Regions from separate parts of the Pseudomonas sp. NY15463 genome, predicted to be linked through region 1. Evidence: predicted binding sites of a transcription regulator. Region 1 holds the regulator's gene; each other region holds the start of a gene.
What was found. Region 1 encodes FliA, which starts transcription of late flagellar genes. Its sites were predicted from a motif close to CTAAAGTTTNNNNNNNNNNNGCCGNTAA; they were not measured.
Positions count from the first base shown of each region.

Region 2: the regulator FliA is predicted to act here: its motif matches at 2,582-2,609, upstream of ACNFIC_RS14915 (methyl-accepting chemotaxis protein).
Region 3: the regulator FliA is predicted to act here: its motif matches at 2,409-2,436, upstream of ACNFIC_RS08525 (methyl-accepting chemotaxis protein).

Region 1 covers NZ_JBLUQD010000007.1:316,809-321,729, forward strand. The annotation lists gene ACNFIC_RS19330 (protein phosphatase CheZ) at 1-435, opposite strand, end outside; gene ACNFIC_RS19335 (chemotaxis response regulator CheY) at 454-828, opposite strand; gene fliA (RNA polymerase sigma factor FliA) at 932-1,672, opposite strand; gene fleN (flagellar synthesis regulator FleN) at 1,669-2,502, opposite strand; gene flhF (flagellar biosynthesis protein FlhF) at 2,596-3,906, opposite strand; gene flhA (flagellar biosynthesis protein FlhA) at 3,918-4,921, opposite strand, start outside.
Region 2 covers NZ_JBLUQD010000005.1:358,992-363,912, forward strand. The annotation lists gene ACNFIC_RS14910 (ABC transporter ATP-binding protein/permease) at 1-463, shown strand, start outside; gene ACNFIC_RS14915 (methyl-accepting chemotaxis protein) at 566-2,506, opposite strand; gene ACNFIC_RS14920 (pyridoxal phosphate-dependent aminotransferase) at 2,696-3,784, opposite strand; gene ACNFIC_RS14925 (sulfite exporter TauE/SafE family protein) at 3,938-4,723, opposite strand; gene mcpA (methyl-accepting chemotaxis protein McpA) at 4,882-4,921, opposite strand, start outside.
Region 3 covers NZ_JBLUQD010000003.1:143,837-148,757, reverse strand. The annotation lists gene ACNFIC_RS08535 (aldose 1-epimerase) at 1-755, shown strand, start outside; gene ACNFIC_RS08530 (MFS transporter) at 808-2,103, opposite strand; gene ACNFIC_RS08525 (methyl-accepting chemotaxis protein) at 2,498-4,096, shown strand; gene ACNFIC_RS08520 (DUF3455 domain-containing protein) at 4,321-4,848, shown strand.

The DNA.
Region 1 (4,921 bases):
GACCAGCTCACGGAATTCCGGCGCAGCCACTTCGCGACGCATGAATCGCTGCCAGTCGACCGACAGTGCCTGCGCCTCGGCAGACAAGTCGTTGAGCACCGGCGTGCTCTCCTCCACCAAGTCCATGGTGCGGTTGGCTGCGCCTTCGGTAAGGCGCACCACGTAGGAGAGGCGCTCGGTGGCATCGGTTATCTGCGAGACTTCCTCGGCCTGCGGCATGGCCGGGTCGATCTGGAAGCTGACGATTGCACTGTGCAGTTCACGGGTGAGCTTGCCGACCTCCTGATACAGCCCACGGTCGCGGGTCTGGTTCAGCTGGTGTATCAGCTGTACCGCCTCGCCGAACCGGCCGCGCTCAAGGCTCTCGACCAGTTCCTGGGCATGCTTTTTCAGGGTTGATTCGAACTCACCCAGAGAGTTGTTGGTTGACTCCATGGCGCCCCCTGACGTGACTCAGCCGTTGACGCGTTCGAAGATCTTTTCGATCTTTTCTTTGAGCACCTGGGCGGTAAAAGGCTTGACCACATAGCCATTGACGCCAGCCTGGGCCGCTTCGATGATCTGGTCGCGCTTGGCCTCGGCGGTCACCATCAGCACTGGCATACCCTTGAGGCGCTCGTGAGCGCGGACCTTGCGCAGCAGGTCGATGCCGGACATGCCAGGCATGTTCCAGTCGGTCACCAGGAAGTCATAGTGACCGGCCTCGAGCATCGGCAGAGCCGTGACGCCATCATCGGCCTCGTCGGTGTTGGTGAAGCCCAGGTCACGCAACAGGTTCTTGATGATCCGCCGCATCGTCGAAAAGTCGTCAACGATGAGGATTTTCATTTCTTTGTTCAATTAGACCTCCAAGCAGTCTTAAACGCGCTCGGCGCCGAGCGCGCGCTCAATCAATTCGGCACCACAAAAAACGACTGCATCGAACCTGCGTTCAACGCGCCCGCCATTCCCCCAGGCGGCTGCGCAAGCGCGCGGCACACTGGCTATGCAGCTGGCTGACCCGCGACTCGCTGACCCCCAGGACCTCACCGATTTCCTTGAGGTTCAGCTCTTCGTCGTAGTACAGCGCCAGGACCAGGCGTTCACGCTCCGGCAGGTTGGCGATCGCATCGGCCAGCGCTGACTGGAAACGTTCGTCCTCCAGATCGCGCAACGGCTCCAACTGCCCACTCGCTCCGTCCTCGTGCAACCCTTCGTGTTCGCCGTCCTGCAAAAGATCGTCGAAACTGAATAGGCGGCTGCCCAAGGTGTCGTTCAGAATCCCGTAGTAATCGTCGAGACTCAATTGGAGTTCGGCAGCAACCTCGTGATCTTTAGCGTCGCGGCCTGTTCTTGCCTCGACACAGCGAATCGCGTCGCTGACCATGCGCGTGTTGCGGTGTACCGAACGCGGTGCCCAATCCCCCTTGCGCACCTCGTCGAGCATCGCGCCACGGATACGAATACCGGCATAGGTCTCGAAACTGGCACCTTTGCTGGCATCGTATTTATTGGCGACTTCCAGCAGGCCAATCATGCCTGCCTGGATCAGATCCTCGACCTGCACGTTGGCCGGCAAACGCGCCAGCAGGTGGTAAGCGATACGCTTGACCAGCGGCGCGTAGCGCTCCACCAGCTCGTACTGCGCATCCTTGGCAGCCTTGCTGTACATCTTGAAACCGCTCGCATTCATAGAACTGGCCCCGCACTGGTCGGTTGCACTAGACGCTCGACGAAGAATTCAAGATGTCCACGCGGGTTGGCAGGCAGCGGCCAGCTATCGACCTTCTGCGCGATGGCCTTGAAGGCCAGCGCACACTTGGACCGAGGGAAGGCCTCGTAGACCGCCCGCTGCTTCTGTACCGCCTTGCGAACGCATTCGTCGTAAGGCACGGCACCGACGTATTGTAGGGCGACGTCCAGGAAACGGTCCGTGACCTTGGTCAATTTGGCGAACAGGTTGCGCCCTTCCTGGGGGCTCTGGGCCATGTTGGCCAGCACGCGGAAACGGTTCATGCCGTAGTCGCGGTTGAGCAGCTTGATCAACGCATAGGCGTCGGTGATCGAAGTGGGTTCATCGCACACTACCAACAACACTTCCTGCGCCGCACGCACGAAACTGACTACCGAGTCACCAATACCTGCAGCGGTGTCGATGACCAGCACGTCGAGATTGTCGCCGATCTCGCTGAACGCCTGGATCAACCCCGCGTGCTGCGCCGGCGCCAGGTGCACCATGCTTTGCGTGCCAGAGGCAGCCGGCACGATGCGCACCCCGCCCGGCCCTTGCAAGAGCACATCACGCAGCTCACAACGTCCTTCGATGACGTCAGCCAGGGTACGCTTGGGGGTGAGTCCGAGCAGCACGTCGACGTTAGCCAGGCCCAGGTCGGCGTCGAGCAGCATGACCCTGCGCCCCAGCTCGGCCAACGCCAGGGACAGGTTCACTGAAACGTTGGTCTTGCCGACGCCACCTTTGCCGCCAGTCACGGCGATCACCTGTACGGGATGCATGCTACCCATGTCTGTTGTTTACCTTGTCTCGCTTGGACCCAAGCCACATGAGGGGCTTTACGCTCGACCCCAGGATGTAGGTACTTTGCACAGTATTCACCCTCAACCCGCCCGTTTGCCAGGGTTCTGGTAGAGATCAGCGAACATGTCAGCCATGGCCTCCTCGCTGGGCTCGTCCTGCATCTGCACGCTCACTGCACGACTGACCAGTTGGTGCTTGCGAGGGAGTTGCAGGTCGTCAGGAATGCGCGGCCCATCGGTGAGATAGGCAACGGGCAGTTCGTGACTAATGGCCAGGCTCAGCACTTCGCCAAGACAAGCCGTCTCATCAAGTTTGGTCAGGATGCACCCGGCCAGGCCGCAGCGCTTGTAGCTATGGTAAGCGGCGGTGAGCACCTGTTTTTGACTGGTAGTGGCCAGCACCAAGTAATTCTTCGAAGCGATACCACGCCCGGCCAGGGTTTCGAGCTGCATGCGCAGTGCTGGGTCACTGGCCTGCAAGCCAGCGGTGTCGATCAGCACCACGCGCTTGCGCAGCAGCGGCTCGAGCGCCTGTGCCAGGGACTCGCCCGGATCAACGTAGGTCACCGGCACATTGAGGATTCGACCCAAGGTCTTGAGCTGCTCTTGCGCACCGATACGGAAGCTGTCCATGCTCACCAGCGCCAGGTTGTTCGCGCCGTACTTGAGCACGTAACGCGCGGCGAGCTTGGCCAGGGTGGTGGTCTTGCCCATGCCGGCCGGACCGACCATGGCGATGACGCCACCTTCTTCGATCGGCTCGATCTCAGGCACCTCGATCATGCGCGCCAGGTGCGCCAGGACCATACGCCAGGCCTGGCGTGGCTCGTCGATTTCAGCCGTGAGTTCGAGCAACTCGCGGGCCAGCCCACCCGACAGGCCCAGGCGCTGCAGACGACGCCACAGGTTGGCCTGCTGCGGCTTGCTGCCTTGTAGCTGGCTCCAGGCCAGCGAGCCGAGCTGTACTTCGAGCAACTCGCGCAGGCCAGACAACTCAGAGCGCATGGCATCGAACAAGCGTGGATCGACTGGCGCAGGCGCAGTCGGCGCGACCGCTGCCGGCGCCTCGACGTGTGGCTCCACCAAGGGCTCCGAAGCCGTCAGCGACAGCCCGGCGAATAACTGGCGGTTGCCCTCGAGCGCCTCGCTGCGATTTTCGATTTCGGCCTGGGCGGTGACGATGCGCGACTGGGTCTTGCGCAGCTCATCCTCCAGCTCGGCGTTGGGCACGCGCGGGGCCAGGGCAGACAGCTTGTAGTCCAGCGCGGCCGTCAGCTCGACACCGCCAGCGATGCGCCGGTTACCGATGATGGCGGCATCGGAGCCCAGCTCATCACGGACCAGCTTCATGGCCTGACGCATATCAGCGGCGAAAAAACGCTTAACTTGCATAACCCACTACCTCAGCCATTTGGGCCCACGGTGGCAACGATGGTGACTTGCTTGTTGTCAGGTATTTCCTGATACGCCAAAACATGCAAATTCGGTACAGCCAGGCGACCGAAACGTGACAGCATCGCGCGAATCGGCCCGGCCACCAGCAAGATGGCGGGCTGGCCCTGCATTTCCTGACGCTGGGCTGCCTCGATCAGCGAACGCTGAAGCTTTTCGGCCATGCTTGGCTCAAGAAGAACACCATCTTCCTGACCCTGCCCGGCCCTTTGCAGACTATTGAGCAAGATTTGTTCCAACCTTGGCTCAAGCGTAATGACAGGTAGCTCGGACTCAATGCCGACAATGCTTTGCACGATGGCGCGACACAATCCGACACGCACTGCTGCCACGAGCGCGGCGGTATCTTGACTCTTGCTGGCATTGTTGGCGATGGCTTCGGCAATACTGCGGATGTCACGCACGGGCACTTGCTCGCTGAGCAATGCCTGCAGAACCTTCAGCAGCCCCGACAAGGAAATGACGCCTGGCACCAGCTCTTCGGCGAGCTTTGGCGAAGCCTTGGCCAGCACCTGCAATAGTTGCTGGACTTCTTCGTGACCGATCAGCTCGTGACAGTGCTTTTGCAATATCTGGTTGAGGTGGGTGGCGACCACGGTGCTGGCATCTACCACGGTGTAACCCAACGACTGCGCCTGGGCGCGCTGGGCGATGTCGATCCACACGGCCTCCAGGCCAAACGCTGGGTCTCGCGCTGCGATGCCATTGAGCGTACCGAACACCTGACCTGGGTTGATTGCCAGCTCCCGATCTGGATAGATCTCGGCCTCGGCCAGGATCACCCCCATTAGCGTCAGGCGATAGGCGCTGGGCTGCAGATCGAGGTTGTCGCGAATGTGCACAGTGGGCATGAGGAAGCCCAGATCCTGGGACAGCTTCTTGCGCACGCCCTTGATCCGCGCGAGCAGTTGGCCGCCCTGGTTACGGTCTACCAAGGGGATCAGCCGGTAGCCGA
Region 2 (4,921 bases), on a different contig from region 1:
CCGGCCGTTGGGGCATCAGGCGCTGTTCTTGTCACAGCGCCCGTACCTGCCGTTGGGCGACTTGCGTACGGCTATCGCTTACCCCGGCGAAGCCTCGCCTGCGCACGATGCGCGCGTGCAGCAGGCCTTGCGTCAGGTGAACCTGGCGCACCTGGCGCAACGCCTGGATGAGCGCTGTGACTGGTCGCGTATCTTGTCGTTGGGTGAACAGCAGCGCCTGGCCTTTGCCCGGGTGCTGTTCAACCAGCCGCAGATGGTGTTTCTCGATGAGTCCACCTCGGCGATGGACGAGGGCTTGGAGCATGGGATGTATGCACTGCTGCGTAGCGAGATGCCGCAGGCGGTGCTGGTGAGTGTGGGGCATCGCAGCACGTTGGCGCAGTTGCACAGCCATCGGCTGGAGGTGGACGGGCAGGGTGGGTGGACGTTACTCGAACAGCAGGCTGCGCCGCTGCCGGTATGAGGCGGTGTTCGCGATAGGCGCGTGTGGCGGTGCTCGCTCGATAGGCTCAGGCGGCTTGGCTGCCAGAGCCTATCGAGCTTGCTGCATCGATTCGCTGCTTACTCAGGACTTGAATCGTCCAACCAGGCCATTGAGTTCATCCGACAACTGCGCCAGGCGCCCGGAGTCGGACTGCGCTGAGTTGGCCAGGCCCTCCACCAGCCGCGCTTCGTCGTAGATCTGCTGGATATGCCGGTTGATTTCCTCGGCTACGCTGTGCTGCTCTTCGGCTGCGGCAGAGATCTGCAGGTTCTGGTCGCGGATCTCGTTCACCGACAGCTGGATGCCCTCGAAACTCTCCCGTGCACTTTCGATTGACGACACACTGGCGCGCGACAGGTCCAGGCAACTGTCCATCTTGTTCGACACTTCCTGCGTCTTGACGCCGAGGGTGTTGAGCAACTGGTCGATCTCGCCGGTGGAGTCCGAGGTGCGTTTGGCCAGGGCACGGACTTCATCGGCCACCACGGCGAAGCCGCGGCCTTGGTCGCCAGCACGGGCAGCCTCGATGGCGGCGTTTAACGCCAGCAGGTTGGTCTGCTCGGCGATGGCGCGGATGGTGCCCAGGATCTGGTTGATGCTGCGGCTGCCTTCCTCAAGCTCGACCATGGCCTGGGACGACTCGCTCAGGCGCACGCCCAGGCGGTTGACGTTGTCGGTGGTGGCCTCGATCTGTTGCTTGCCTTCGGCGACCCGGCGGTGGCCGTTCTCGGCGGCGTCAGCTGCGCTGCTGCAAGAGCGCGCCACTTCGTTGGCAGTGGCGACCATTTCGTTGAAGGCGGTCGATACCAGCTCGACGGCCTCGCGCTGGCGTCCTGCTGCCTCGTTCATGTCACCGGCCATGGCGCTGTTGGCCTTGGACGCTTCGTGAAGGTTGGTGGAGGCCGCGCCAATGCGCTGGATCAACTGGCGAATGGCCGCAAGGAACTTGTTGAACCAGCCGGCCAACTCAGCCGTTTCGTCGCGGCCCTGAACCTGCAGGTCGCGGCGCAGGTCGCCTTCGCCTTCGGCGATCGATTGCAGGCCAACGCTGACTTGGCTGATCGGTTTGACGATCACTCGCGAGAAGGCTGCCGCTATCAAGGCGAAGACCAGTGCCAGCACCAGCACGATGACCGTGATGGTGTAGGTCATGTGGGTGGCGGCGGCCATCACCTCGTTGTACTCGATCAGCCCGACGAAACGCCAGCCCAGGCCTGGCGAAGTCCAGACATTGGCCATGTAGCGCACGCCGTCGATCACCACCTCGGTGGAGCCCTGTGCGGTGGCTGCCAGTTGTGCGTAAGGTGCGCCGAGGTCCTTGAGCTGTTTGAAGCTATGCTCGGCATCGCGTGGGTCGACCAGCACCGTGCTGTCTTCGATCAGCATCACGTAGCCGCTGTCGCCCAGCTTGATGCTCTTGATCAGCTCGGTGAGGTTTTTCAGCGATACGCTGACCACGAACACGCCACGGGGCTTGCCGGCCGGATCGAGTAGCGCGCGGGCAGTTCCGACCAGGGCGACGTCATCCTTGTCGTAGTAGTAGGCTGCCGTGCGTACGGTCTTGTCGGGGGTGGCCATCGCGGCCTTGTACCAGGGGCGGGCACGCGGATCGTATTTGGCCAGTTGCGGGTCGTCGGGCCATTTGGCGTAGGTGCCGTCTTCCAGGCCGATGGACAGGATCGCGGCGGCCGGGTGGGTGGTGCCGTAGCGGGCAAAGGCGTCGATGACCCGCTGTGCGCTGGCCGGCATCGGTTTGCTGGGCGCATCGGCCGCTGTGTAGTCTTTAAGTGTATCGACCGAATTGTATACAGGATCCTTGGACATTTGATCGACGTTCTGCAACGTCGCGTCGAAGAATTGCCGCATGTTGCCGTCGATCTGGCGAATTTCACGGGTGCTGCTGTCGAGGAATTGATCCACTGCATCGGCCCGGATATTCAGCACCGAGATACCGCCCACCAATGCAACCGGGATAAAGGCCACCAGCACGAAGGCCAGGACCAGTTTATTTTTTATCTTCATCGAGACACCCATCCGGGAGAGTGGAGGAACGCAAGGCCGAATTCGAGGCAGGCTGGCCTGTTGCTATCTATGTCTGTTTCGGCGGCTCGAATATAAACCTTTAGTAGAAATTTCGTGTACAAGAATGTGAGCGATTGTCTTGATCTTCAGGTCAGGGTGCCGATCGAAACCCTCGGCAACGCGCTGGCCTCAGCCAGCGGTCACCTTGGCGAACGCTTCGCGAAAGCGCCGCATGTCGTTCTCGTCACCGACGCTTACGCGCATCCAGTGCGGCCAGCTTGGCCACACACGGCCCACCAGCACCTGCTCGCGTGCCAGGCGCTCGATCAGCGGTTGTGCGTGACTGCGTAAGTCGATCATGAAGCAGTTGGCATGGGAGGCGGTGCAGCGCCAGCCGCGCTCGCCCAGCCAGGCGATGGTGTGATCGCGCAGGCGCGCGTTGTCACGCTTGCGCTGCGCCACGAGTTGGGGATCTTGCAGGCTGGCCAAGCCTGCCAGCAGCGTTGAGGCGGGGGCGACGTTGTCGCCGTCGAATACTTCGAGCCTGGCCAACAGCGGTGCTTGACCGATGGCCAGGCCCAGGCGTGCGCCGGCCATGCCATAGAGCTTGGAGAAGGTTTGCAGCACCAGCAGGTCGGGATGTTCCTTGACCAGATCCAGGCAGCTTGGCGCGTCGCTGAAATGAATATAAGCCTCATCGATCACCACCACGCTGCCGGCCGGCTTGCGCATCAGCAGGCGCTCGATGTCGCGGCGTGGTGTAAGGGTGCCGGTGGGGTTGTTGGGGTTGCACACGTAGATCATCCCGGCCTGAGCGTCGGCTGCGAGCATGGCGTCGATGTCGTGGGCATGGTGCTTGTTCAGCGGCACGCTATGCACCGGTGCGCCGTGGCCTTTGGCTGCTTCGACTGGGGCTTCGTAGGACGGTTCGGCGATCACCAGACTGCGTGGGCCGGTAAAGGCCATGACGGCGTGCTGCAACGCGAGCTTCGAGCCGCAGAAGACGCCCACGTGCGCTGACGGCAGGTCGTGGCGCTCGGCGAACAGGTCGATCAGCCGGTACTGGGCCTTGTAGGGGTAGCGGCCGCTCTGCGCGATACCGTCCTGCATCGCCTTGCGTGCGGCGCTGCAGGGGCCCCAAGGACTTTCGTTGAAATTGATCTGTACCGGGCCGTCCTGCGAGGCCGACGTTGGTGTCTGGCTGGCCCAGCTCAGTTGACCGAGCAGCGGCAGGCTCAAGCCCAGCCCAACCAGTGAACGACGTGAAAGATCTGTCATGTTCAACTTCCCTGTTAGGTGGCAGTTGAACTAGTGACGAATGGTTGCGGGGGCAATTAAGGGTGGCAAAACGCTGTTACTGCCCGGCTACAGCGCCGACCGCCAGCGCCGCAGGGGCTGCGCGCTGCTCTGCGCAGCCCCTGCGGCCTGTGCTCAGAAGGCCAGCTTGTAACCGATCAGCAGCAGCATGGTCGCCAGGCATGGACGCAGCACGCGGTCGGAGATGCGCCCGGTCAAGTGGCTGCCCAGGTAGATGCCTGGCAGCGAACCCAGCAGCAGGTAGCCCAGCAGCGACCAGTCCATGTTGCCCATGCCGGCATGGCCAAGGCCGGCCACCAGGGTCAGGGGTACGGCATGGGCGATCTCGGTGCCCACCAGGCGGCGGGTGACCAGGAACGGGTAGAGCAGGAACAGTGCTACGGTGCCTAGCGCGCCCGCACCGATGGAGGTCAGCGTGACCATCACCCCCAGCACGACGCCGGTGATGACGGTCAGCACGTTCAAGGTCCGGTCGCTGAGGTGGTAGTGGTCGCCAGCGTGCCGGTTGGCGAACGCCTGCAAGTGGGACTTGAACAGGATCGCCAGGGCGGTGAGGATCAGGACCACGGCCAGGCCCTGCTTGATGATCGCGTTGAGCGCGGAGGTGTCGGCGTGCAGGGTGCTGAGGAACCACAGCGTCAGCGCTGCGGCCGGCACGCTGCCCAGGCTCAGCCAGCCGGTGATCTTCCAGTCAATGTTCTTGTTACGTCCGTGCACCCAGACACCGCTGGCCTTGGTGATAGCTGCGTAGAGCAGGTCGGTGCCCACGGCGGTGGCAGGGTTGATGCCGAACCACAGCAGGATCGGGGTCATCAGCGAACCGCCGCCGACGCCGGTCATGCCGACGATGAAACCCACTATCAGTCCTGCAAGGGTGAAACCGAAAGAACCTACATCCATACGCTACTCGAGTGCTCAGCTTGCCCGTGATCGGATGCTTGCCAGCATATAGATTTTTTTATAGCCAAATAGACTTGTTGGTTATTAGGTTATAACAAGCTGCTGACCGTCGCGCGGGCAGAGCACCTGCCCGCGCGGGTTGCGGCCCTTACGGGCGCTTAGATCCTGAAGCTGCCCACCAGCTGCTTCAGACGTCCG
Region 3 (4,921 bases), on a different contig from region 1:
TGCTGCGCCACAGCGATGCCGCAGCGCTGGCTGCCGGCACCCCACGCCGCCTGGGCTGCTACCCCTTGGTGCCTTGGTCCAACCGCATCGGCGAAGGGGGCTTTGCTCGCCCCGATGGCTGGCAGGCCCTGCCCCCCAACACCGAGCACGACCCCTATCCGATCCACGGTAGCGCCTGGCAGCAGGCCTGGCACGTCGAGCACCACAGCGAACAACGCGCGCGGCTGACTCTCGAAACCCAGGTGCCGTTCGCCTACCGGGCGACGCTGGAGGTGACGCTGCATGAGGGCTGCCTGAACCTGGCGCTAGAGGTGACCGCGCTGGGCGAGGTAGCGAATTGGTTTGGCCTGGGGCTGCACCCCTACTTCCCGCGCCACGCCCAGACCCGCTTACAAGCGGCGGCGCAGCATGTATGGCTGGCTGAGCAGGATCAGTTGCCGTCGCGCCAGGCTTCGCTGCCCGATGACTGGCAGTTCGAGCCCATGGGCCCGTTACCTGCCAGAACAGTCGATCATGGCTTCGGGGGCTGGCCAGGACACTGCATCATCGAACAACCGGGCTATCGCCTGCGTTGCAGCGCCAGCGGCACTGAGCACTTTCTGCTGTTCTGCCCAGAGGGCAAGGATTTCTTCTGCTTCGAGCCGGTCAGCCACCCGGTCAATGCCCATCACTTGCCAGGGCGGCCAGGCTTGCGGCTGTTGCAGCCAGGGCAAGGCATGAGCTTGGGGTTCAGCGTGCAGTACCAGCCTGAGTGAACACAGTGCCTGTGCGGCCCATCGCGGGGTGTTCCACGATGGGCCGCAGCGATTATGCCAACGCCTCAGCGCTCACCGGCACAGCCGGCTTGGCCGGTTCGGCCAACACCTCGCGCGCCACCTTCCACACCAGCAACGCGGCGATCACGTCGAACACTGCCAGCACCACGAACAGCGGGCTGTAGCCGATTTGCGTGACCAGCACGCCGAACACCAGGGTGAACACCGCCGCCCCCAGGTAGCCGCACATCCCACCCATGCCGGTGGCGGTGGCCACCTGGTCCTTGCTGAAGGAGTCCGACGTGATCGAATACAGTGCTCCAGACAGCGTCTGGTGAGCGAAGCCACCGATGCACAGCAGAAGAATGGCAGTGTAGGGGCTTTCCACCAGGCCGATGCAGGCCGGCCCGATCATGCAGCTGGCACCGAACACCAGCACCATCTTGCGCGAGGTGAACAGCGAGACCTTGAAGTAACGATGGAACAGCGGGCTGAGGTAGCCGCCCAGCACGCAGCCGATATCGGCCGCCAGGAACGGCAACCAGGCGAACATCGCCACTTCCTTGATGTTCATGTGTCGCTCGGTCATCAGGTACAGCGGAATCCAGGCGTTGAAGGTCTGCCAGGCCGGCTCCGACAGGATGCGTGCCGAGGCGATGGCGTAGAAGTTGCGGGTCTTGAAAATCCGCTTCCAGGCGCCCTTCTCACGGGCTTCTTGTTTGAAGTGCGCTTCCTGGCCAGACAGGATGTAGTCGCGCTCCTCGTTGCTCAAGCGCTTCTGGTCCCGCGGGTGCTTGTAAAGCAGCATCCACAGCAGGGTCCAAACGATGCCAGAAACGCCCACCAGCACGAATGCCAACTGCCAGCCACTGTGCAGGATCGCCCACACCACCAGCGGTGGCGCCAGCAATGCACCGAGGGAAGAACCGATGTTGAACCAACCAATGGCCACCGAGCGCTCCTTGGCCGGGAACCATTCGGTGGTCGCCTTGACCCCGGCCGGCAACCCGGCCGCCTCGGTCATGCCCAGCAACCCACGCATGAATGCCATGCTCTGCCAGCCCGAGGCCAACGCCGCGCCCGCACAGGCCACCGACCATGCCAGGGCGAACACGGCAAAACCCAGCTTGGTGCCGATGAAGTCGATGAACCAGCCGGCGATCGGCTGCATCAACGCGTAGCAAACCTGCCAGGCGGCGACGATCTTGGCGTATTGCTCGGTACTGATGGAAAGGTCGCTCATCAAGGTGGGCGCGGCCACCGACAGCGTGTTGCGGGCGAGGTAGTTGACGACGAGTCCAGCCGTGACAAGGCTGACCATCCACCAACGGATGCCTTTGATCTTCATGGTTCACCTGGCTTTTGTTTTTAGAGGTGTGGTGATTTGGCTCAAGGACCGGCAGGGTCAATTGAGACAAATTGTTTCAACAAGGAGAGTACCAAGTGATAGGTCGTCGTACAACATAATCTTGTTCGCGACGCTACGGCCTGAAAATCGGATAAATCCACATTGGTTGTACGATCACATCATCCCGTACAGGTCGATTAACCGGTGATGGGTGATCGCCTTGGCTTAAGCCCGCATAAACGGTTGTGGGCACAGCTCGACGTCTTGACGCCCATCAGGCCCTTGCTGAAAAGCCACGACGGCATCTCATTTTTTTGTGGGCCGAGCCGATAGCTTTCCAAGTGCTGAACCGCCCATCCTCTGGAGACCGCCCGTGAATGTAAGAAACCTCAACTTGGCGCCCCGAGCTGCGCTTTTTTTCTCGCTGATCGTAGCGCTCGTGGTTGTGCTGGGTATTTTCGCAGTGGTCCAGATGAGCAAGCTGCGTGACATCGAAAAAGACGTCGAGCAGAACTGGATGGCCAGTATTCGCCAAACCGCGATAATGAACGCTTCGATGCTTCGCCTGCGCTTGGAAACGCAGCGCGCGCTGGCGGACCCGCAAAGCCTGCAGAAAACCATCGCAAACTTTCCTGACTATCGTCAGGTGATGGCAGATGCCGTCACCAATTACGAGCCGCTCATTGCCAGCGATCAGGAGCGCACCTTGTTCTCTGCCGTGAAAACCAGCGCGCAGGCCTATCAACAGCAGTTGGATCTGCTCGAGCCCATGATGCAGGCTGGCGACATTCCCGGGGCGGTCAATCTGGTCGCCACACGTATTCGCCCGTTGACCAGCGGCATGGAAGAGCAGATCCAGGCACTCACCGACTTCAACAACAAAGGTGCCGCGCAAGCCGGCGAGACTGCGACCTACATCTATTCATCAGGTCGCTGGCTGGTTATCGCCATCATTGTCGCAGTGGTGCTGCTGACGATCGGCCTGGCCTTGGTGCTGACCCGAAGCATTACCTCGCCAATCAGTGCTGCATTGTCCGTGGCCGAGCGCATCGCCAACAGCGACCTGTCGAAGGACGTGCAGGCCAGCGGGACCGATGAAGCCGGCAGACTGCTCCAGGCATTGGCGCAGATGCAGCAAAACCTGCGCAATACGATTGTCCAGATATCGGACTCTTCGACACAGCTGGCCTCGGCCTCCGAGGAAATGACAGCGGTCACGGAAGCGTCGAGCCGCGGCCTGGTCGCGCAAAACGACGAGGTCAATCAAGCCGCGACGGCAGTGACCGAGATGAGCGCAGCGGTGGATGAGGTCGCCCGCAATGCAGAATCCGCCTCTCAAGACTCCAAACGTACCCAAGGCTTTACCCAAAGCGGCCAGGAGCGGGTCGCGCAGACCTTGAAGTCGATCCAGCGCCTGAGCGGTAACGTCGAGCAGACCAGCGAACAGATCCAAGGGTTGTCGGAGCGCGCGCAAGATATCTCCAAAGTCGTGGAAGTCATCCGTGGCATTGCCGAGCAAACCAACCTGCTGGCCCTCAACGCGGCAATCGAAGCGGCACGCGCGGGTGAACAGGGGCGTGGCTTTGCAGTGGTCGCAGACGAAGTCAGGGCGTTGGCGCATCGCACCCAGCTGTCGACGCAAGAGATCGAGCAGATGATCGCGACGATTCAAGCCGACTCCGAGAATGCCGTGCAGGCGATGAACACCAGCCGTGACTTGGCCAACCAGTCTTTGGGTATCGCCCAGCAAGCCAGCAGCTCCCTGGATGAGATCGCCAGCGCGATCACGCAAATCAATGAGCGTAACCTGCAGATCGCGACGGCGTCTGAAGAGCAATCGCATGTAGCGCGTGAAGTGGACCAGAACCTTTTGCGCATCCGCGATCTCGCCTCGCAAAGCGCCGCCGGCGCGAGCCAGACCGCAAGCGCGTGCAGCGAGATGTCGCAATTGGCGGTCAACCTCAATCAACTGGTCACGCGTTTCGTGGTCTGACCCACCCGTGCCTCACCCGGCGAACGCATGACAGCCGTTTGCCGGAGGATCAGCGGGCACCTTCATGGGGGCCACTTGCCGAAGGCAACGTGACCCCGTGATACAGCTTTCGGCGCCACGCGCAAAATTGCTTGAAGCAGATGCATCCAAAATGAAACCTGGCGGGTAGTGCTTATCAGGCAGCCGACAATTGGCTGGCCCATGACCCCACAGGAGTTCATCACATGCGCATAAAACCCGCTTTCTCCGTATTGGCCGCCTGCTGCATGCTGGGCGCTGCGAGCGCCCATGGGCAATCGGCGCTACCCGAGGCAGTCAAGGTGCCCGATGGCCACCGCGTCATGCTCGAAACCGTCGGCGTCGGCGAAATTACCTATGAATGCCGCGACAAGGCCAATTCGCCCGGCCAGACCGAGTGGTTCTTCGTCGGCCCCAAGGCGGTGCTCAATGACCGCACCGGCAAGCCTGTGGGTGACTACTTTGGTCCGCCGGCCACCTGGCAGGCCAAGGACGGTTCGAAAGTGACCGGTACGCAGCTTGCGGTGGCACCTGCGGCCAAAGGCGATATTCCGTACCAACTGGTCAAGGCCAACCCCGCTGAAGGCAAAGGCGCCATGCAGGGGGTCAGCTATATCCAGCGCCTCGCTACCCGGGGTGGGGTGGCGCCGGCCATGGACTGCACGGCGCAGAACAAAGGCACGCAGCAGGTCGTCAAGTACCAGGCCGATTACGTGTTCTGGTCGGCCAAATGACCGGGGCCTAGCGGCAGTGCGGCGATTGATCATCTACGCTCTTGGGCGAGCCCCTGGCCAACAGGCCAGGGTA